Regions from separate parts of the Erwinia sp. genome, predicted to be linked through region 1. Evidence: predicted binding sites of a transcription regulator. Region 1 holds the regulator's gene; each other region holds the start of a gene.
What was found. The regulator CRP, encoded in region 1, controls carbon source genes, mostly activating them, when cyclic AMP is high. The targets are predictions, from matches to a motif close to ATGTGANNNNNNTCACAT.
Positions count from the first base shown of each region.

Region 2: a site for CRP is predicted at 1,141-1,158, ahead of epd (erythrose-4-phosphate dehydrogenase). Genes of this name have one in related genera too.
Region 3: a site for CRP is predicted at 1,254-1,271, ahead of yrbN (protein YrbN). Genes of this name have one in related genera too.

Region 1 is NZ_DALZCD010000191.1:6,214-8,484, forward strand. Features, by position in the region: gene RTK32_RS14970 (YccS/YhfK family putative transporter) at 1-756, opposite strand, end outside; gene crp (cAMP-activated global transcriptional regulator CRP) at 813-1,445, opposite strand; gene RTK32_RS14980 (OsmC family protein) at 1,750-2,151, shown strand; partial or broken gene RTK32_RS14985 (phosphoribulokinase) at 2,148-2,271, opposite strand, start outside.
Region 2 is NZ_DALZCD010000024.1:10,826-13,096, reverse strand. Features, by position in the region: gene epd (erythrose-4-phosphate dehydrogenase) at 1-941, opposite strand, end outside; gene tkt (transketolase) at 1,881-2,271, opposite strand, start outside.
Region 3 is NZ_DALZCD010000128.1:5,959-8,229, reverse strand. Features, by position in the region: gene RTK32_RS11890 (DEAD/DEAH family ATP-dependent RNA helicase) at 1-1,174, opposite strand, end outside; gene yrbN (protein YrbN) at 1,191-1,247, opposite strand; gene nlpI (lipoprotein NlpI) at 1,352-2,236, opposite strand.

The DNA.
Region 1 (2,271 bases):
CACTTCTTCCGGCTGGTGCAGGCTGACAGCAATGTGCTCCTGCAAATCCAGCGCAACCTGAAAAGCGCGGATCAGCCGCTTGTGGTGGTTATCGTTGCTGGCGGCCAGCATGTGCATTTGCTGATAGCAGGTATTAATCAGATCGACCGCTTTTTGCTGGCGCGCCAGCAGCGGCGGCAGCGTTTTCTCCGCATCCGCAAGCTGGGTCAGCAGGCTATATTTCGCTTCGCAGTAGTCGGCCAGCTCGCGATAAAGCAGGCTGAGCGTTTCCCGCATCGGCTGCTCTTTCCATAGCCAGAACCAAAACCAGTTAAAAAGGCCATACCAAACCGTGCCCAGAATATAGAGTGAAGGGGGCTGCCAGATAGGCATACGGCCCGCGAGGCTCAGGGTAAAGATACCGGCGATCAGCGCGCCGGGCAGCAGTCTGCCGTGCAGCGGGCTGATTTCACCGGTCACGCCCAGCAGCATAGCCATTGAAAACAGGATGGCGGGCAGGGGGACCGCTAAGTTGCCCAGGTACTGCAACAGAAAGCTGCTGAAGGCAAAAAGGCCGCCGCCGATCAGCAGACGCTTAAAGAAGCGTTTATGCGGCGTGTCCAGCCCGGCGATATTGCAGCAGGCGGGCACCATCGAGAACAGGAGGCCGTTTTGCAGATTGCCCAGCAGCCAGCCGACGGCAACGGGCAGGCAAAGCACCAGCGTCTGCCGCAGGGCATAGTTAACTTCGGGATGGTAGATGAGTCGGCGCCACATTGCTCTGTATCCGCTGAAAGGCGCAATGCATGCATTGCGCCATACAATCAGCGTAGCTAGCGTGTGCCGTAGACCACGATGGTTTTACCGTGCGCGGAGATCAGGTTCTGATCTTCCAGCATCTTCAGGATGCGGCCGACGGTTTCGCGCGAGCAGCCGACGATTTGGCCAATTTCCTGGCGGGTGATTTTAATCTGCATTCCATCCGGGTGAGTCATGGCATCCGGCTGCTTAGCCAGATTCAACAGCGTTTGCGCGATGCGACCTGTCACATCGAGGAAAGCTAAATTGCCCACTTTCTCAGAGGTCACCTGAAGACGACGTGCCATCTGTGAAGAGAGGCGCATCAGGATCTCCGGGTTAACCTGGATCAGCTGACGAAACTTCTTATAGGAGATTTCTGCCACTTCGCAGGCTGTTTTCGCCCGCACCCAGGCGCTGCGCTCCTGACCTTCTTCAAACAGGCCAAGTTCACCGATAAAATCGCCCTGGTTAAGGTAAGAAAGGATCATCTCCTTGCCTTCTTCATCCTTGATGAGCACCGCTACCGCGCCTTTGACGATGTAGTAAAGGGTTTCTGCTTTCTCACCCTGGTGGATCAGCGTGCTTTTGGATGGATACTTATGAATATGGCAATGTGACAGGAACCATTCAAGTGTCGGGTCTGTTTGCGGTTTGCCGAGAACCATTCGCTGTTATCCTCTGTTGTTATCGTGCCTAAATACAGGGGCAGAGTTCCCTGACAGGCGTTGAAATAGTCAAGCGCTTCCCATGCAGGAAAGTTATTCGGCTCTCTGTTGAGTGCCGGGCTCGTTATGTCGTCCCGTTTCGTCTGGTCTGTAGAGTACTGACGAAATACAGCCTTGTTTGTAGCACAGCTTTGCATGGGTGTCTTCTGTTGTCTCGCTTCAGCATAGCGCTAAATCTGCCGCTATGCTGTTTAGTGACCTTAAACCGACCGCGGCTTAACTGAATGAATTAGAGGAGTTTGTTATGCAGGCGAGCATAAAATGGGTGGAAGGGCTGACCTTTTTGGGAGGATCCTCATCGGGTCATCAGGTCGTGATGGACGGTAACGCGGGCGATAAAGCCCCCAGCCCGATGGAAATGCTGCTGATGGCGGCGGGCGGCTGCAGCGCGGCCGAAGTGGTGGCCATTCTGCAAAAAGGACGGTTTACCGTGGAGAACTGTGAGGTAAAGCTAACGTCAGCCCGGCGTGAGAAGCCGCCGCAGTTGTTTACCCATATCAACCTGCATTTTATCGTCAGCGGTAGCGGGCTGACGGACAAGGCGCTGGCGCGCGCGGTCAGTCTGGCGGTCGAAAAATATTGCCCAATTGCGCTGATGTTGGGCAAAGGCGTTACCCTTACCCATAGCTATACGGCGGTGTGTTAATGGATAGCTTTACCTTCCATCAGTCGCTTGACCAGCGGGCCCATAATCAGCTCCATCGCCAGGCCCATTTTGCCGCCCGGCACCACCAGCGTATTGATATGAGAGATAAAAGAACCTTGC
Region 2 (2,271 bases), on a different contig from region 1:
ACCAGCGTTTTGATCAGGTGCTGTCCGCTGACCCGCGTTTGAGTGCCGTCCACAATGGCACTGTGCGGATCGTGGTTGAAATCAATGGAGACTAACGGTAGTTCCGTATAGTCAACTATACCACTAAATGCTTTTTCTGATGCGTTTCGCAGCAGCGCGTTAACCTCGCACGCGTTTACCGGCGTGCGGACGCTGACGCTTAAATCAATGGCGGTCACGTTGATTGTCGGGACGCGCACGGCGATCGCTTCAAAACGATCGTTGAATTTTGGGAAAATACGCGTGATGCCGGCAGCAAGGCGAGTATCGACCGGAATGATGGACTGGCTCGCTGCGCGAGTCCGCCGCAGGTCAGTATGGTAAGCATCGATAACCTGCTGATCGTGCATAGCGGAATGAATGGTGGTGACCGTCCCCGACTCAATGCCAAAAGCATCATCCAGCAGCTTAATCACAGGAATAATGCAGTTCGTGGTACAGGAAGCGTTGGAGACAATCCGATGGTCTGCCTTCAGCGCTTTTTCGTTAACGCCGTAAACAACGGTAGCATCCAGATCGTTACCACCCGGATGGGAGAACAGCACTTTTTTTGCCCCAGCGGCAAGATGCGCTTCGCCATCGGCGCGGCTGCCCCAAACGCCGGTGCAATCCAGCACCACATCCACGTTCAGCTCCTTCCAGGGCAGATCGGTGATAGCGGCACGATGCAAAATTCGGACAGCATCCTCGCCTATCCACAGCAGATCACGCTCCTGACGAACGTCCCATGCAAAACGGCCGTGACTGGTATCATATTTCAGCAGATGCGCCATGCCTGCCGCTTCCGCCAGCTCATTAATCGCCACGACGGTTATCTCCGCGCGGCGGCCGGTTTCATAAAGCGCACGCAGCACATTGCGCCCGATGCGTCCAAAACCGTTGATGGCAATACGAACCGTCATATCACTCCTGCATCCAAATTCAGTGCAAAACCGAGCGTTAGCCTGAGCCAGGCGTCCCCGTTTGTACAGGGAATTTTTACGTCACCGTATCGCTTTTTCAGCGGAAACAGGTCAGTTCCAATGCTTGTTGAAACGGTTCAGCTACAATAAAGACAATGCGGAATAATTGGAATGCGCCAGATCAATTGGCAGTTTAAAAATCTGACCTGCATCACATTTAGAGAAGAGACTGGATAAAATACGGGCCCAAATTGTCCGGTAAAGGCGTCAGGTGGCTTTTACTGATATTGACTTTAAAATCCCCCCCTGACCACGCGATCTACGTATTTATCCCGCTTTTTTCGCTGAATATCAGAATTTTCCCTCTGACAACCGTTTCCATGATGGAGGCGCCCTCAGTAGAACGCCGGAACCCGGTGACTCGCTGAACTACGCCTCCGCCCTGCTGACGGACAGTGAATTTGAGGAGAGCTTCTCCGCTGCAACGGTATCCTCCGCCGCCAGCGTGCCTGTAAACACGACAACGGTTCGGATCCCTGTATCATCGTGGGCAAAATCAGCGCTGAGGGCGATATTCATATTACCGGCAGCGTCAGCGGTAAGGTCAATTCTAAAAAACGGTGTTTGTGCAGAAAAACGGGCGAGTCGAAGGAGAAATTCGGGCACGGCGTACTGAAATTAGCGGCAGGCTGAAAGGGTTATGCTGCAGCCGGGAAAGATAATGGCTTTAGAGATGGCTCTACTGAGTGTGAATGGCTTTCGATCAACCAGCAGGGTAAATTTTACGCGACCAGCTCAGGCTCTACAGGAAGGACCCGGAAAGCAACGGGATAAAAAACCGGGTAGAGCCGCTGGTGCCGCCCGGTCAGGATTTTCACCTGCGGGATACCGCCCGATCAGCAAGAAGGTTCGCCTGACTGAACAGGCGAACCCCGATGATTACAGCAGTGCTTTCGCTTTAGCCACCACGTTGTCTACAGTGAAGCCGAAGATTTCGAACAGCTTCTCGGCAGGTGCCGATTCGCCAAAGGTGGTCATACCTACCACGGCGCCGTGCAGGCCGGTGTACTTGAACCAGTAGTCAGCAATGCCGGCTTCAATCGCCACGCGCGCGCCGACCGCTTTCGGCAGTACGGCTTCGCGGTAGGCTGCATCCTGCTTGTCGAATGCATCGGTAGACGGCATGGAAACCACGCGAGCCTTACGCCCTTCTGCGCTCAGCTTCTCGTAAGCGCTGACTGCCAGCTCCACTTCAGACCCCGTTGCAATCAGGATCACTTCCGGCGTGCCGTCGCAATCTTTCAGAATATAAGCGCCACGGGCAACGTTA
Region 3 (2,271 bases), on a different contig from region 1:
GCTGAACCTTAGCGGCGAACTTAGCCAGACGACGCTCGCCCAGCAGCTCTGCGTTTGGCAGCTCTACTTCAGGAATAGTCAGCTTCATGGTGCGTTCGATGTTGCGCAGCAGACGACGCTCGCGGTTCTCAACGAACAGCAGCGCGCGGCCAGCACGACCCGCACGACCGGTACGGCCGATACGGTGAACGTAAGATTCGGCATCCATTGGGATGTCGTAGTTCACGACCAGGCTGATACGCTCAACGTCCAGACCACGTGCCGCTACGTCGGTAGCGATCAGGATATCCAGACGGCCATCTTTCAGGCGCTCCAGCGTCTGCTCACGCAGAGCCTGGTTCATGTCACCGTTCAGCGCTGCACTGTTATAGCCGCTGCGCTCCAGCGCTTCAGCTACTTCCAGCGTAGCGTTTTTGGTACGCACGAAAATAATTGCCGCATCAAAATCTTCTGATTCCAGGAAGCGCACCAGCGCGTCGGTCTTACGACCGTAAGCGGTCCAGTAGCTCTGGCTGATATCAGGACGCGTGGTCAGGCTTGACTGAATACGCACTTCCTGAGGATCTTTCATGAAGCGTTTGGTAATACGGCGAATCGCTTCTGGCATGGTGGCAGAGAACAGCGCGGTCTGATGATCGGCCGGGATCTGCGCCATAATCGTTTCAACGTCTTCGATGAAGCCCATACGCAGCATTTCATCGGCTTCGTCCAGCACCAGGCCGCGCAGGTTAGAAAGGTCTAACGTGCCGCGTTTCAGGTGGTCCAGCAGACGACCAGGCGTACCCACAACAACCTGTGGACCCTGGCGCAGTGCACGCAGCTGTACGTCGTAACGCTGGCCGCCGTAAAGGGCCACTACGTTAAGACCGCGCATGTGTTTAGAGAATTCAGTTACGGCTTCCGCAACCTGAACCGCCAACTCACGAGTTGGTGCCAGCACCAGGATTTGAGGTGCTTTCAGGTTGCTGTCAATGTTGTGTAGCAGGGGCAGCGAGAACGCTGCAGTTTTGCCGCTACCGGTCTGTGCCATACCCAGTACGTCACGGCCCGCCAGCAGATGTGGGATACACTCTGCCTGGATCGGAGATGGCTTGACGTAGCCCATGCCGTTAAGTGATTCAAGGATGGATTCGTTCAGACCCAGGTCAGCAAAAGTGGTTTCAATTTCAGTCATGTAGTACACGTGCCTCTTAGATTGCGGCGGCCAGTCTACATAACTCGTCGTGAAAACATTCAGTCATTTTCATCAAAAAGTGTGAACCGGCTCAAATTAGTGGTTTCGACGAACAAGAAAGCCCTCACCCGTGAAGATGATGACATTTCAAAAATCAGGACAAAAAAAGTTCGTCAGCTATTGCTGGTCAGATTCTGATAAATCGTCTTGTGTCTGGCCGAGTAGCGCCAGCTCCAACAATGCGTATCGGTGCTCAACAAAGTTATGGACGTTGTTGGCAACCGTCAGCTTGAACAACGCTTCTGCGTTGTCCTTCTCCCCCAGACTTAGGTAATGTTTACCTAAATAGAAGTTGGTTTCACTGAGATGTTCAGCGAGCGAGGTGTTATCCGTTGCGTCCGCCTTGAGCCTCTCCATCAGCGTTTTTTCGCTGATACGGCCCAGGTAGAACTCGACAATATTCCATCCCCATTGGTCTCTGACCGCTTTATCGTAACGCTGTTTCAGCGCCACTTCTGCCTTGTCGGCGCTCATCTCGCGTTCATCGAGATAGAGCCAAAGGCTGCGGAAAGGATCGTTAGGATCGTCTTGATAAAACGCCAGCAGATCATCTTGCGCTAGTTTAAATCTTCCACCGTAGTAGAGTGCGATTCCGCGATTTAAACGCGCGTAATTGTAAGTTGGATCAAGCTCAAGTACAGAATCAAACGCTTCGTAGGCGGCATCAAAGTTGCCCGCCTGCGTCAAATATATGCCTAAGTAATTGAATACTTCCGGCATATCCGGTCTGACAGACAGCGCTTGTGAAAAATCATTTCGCGCCAGTGCTCTCAAACCTAAACTATCATACAACACTCCGCGCTCATATAACAGCTGTGCGCGTTCATCATCGGTTAATGCCCGACTGGCAAGTATTTGTTCCATGCGCGCCAGGATCACTTCCTGCTGCAACGTAGGCTGTAGCGGAACAGCCAAAACCTCGTTGTTACGCCAATCCGGGTTGCTGCATCCTGCCAGCGTTAAAGCTGTCGCAACGAAACACCAGCGCAAAAAAGGCTTCATTCACCACTCCCAAATACAAACAATGGGATGATAAT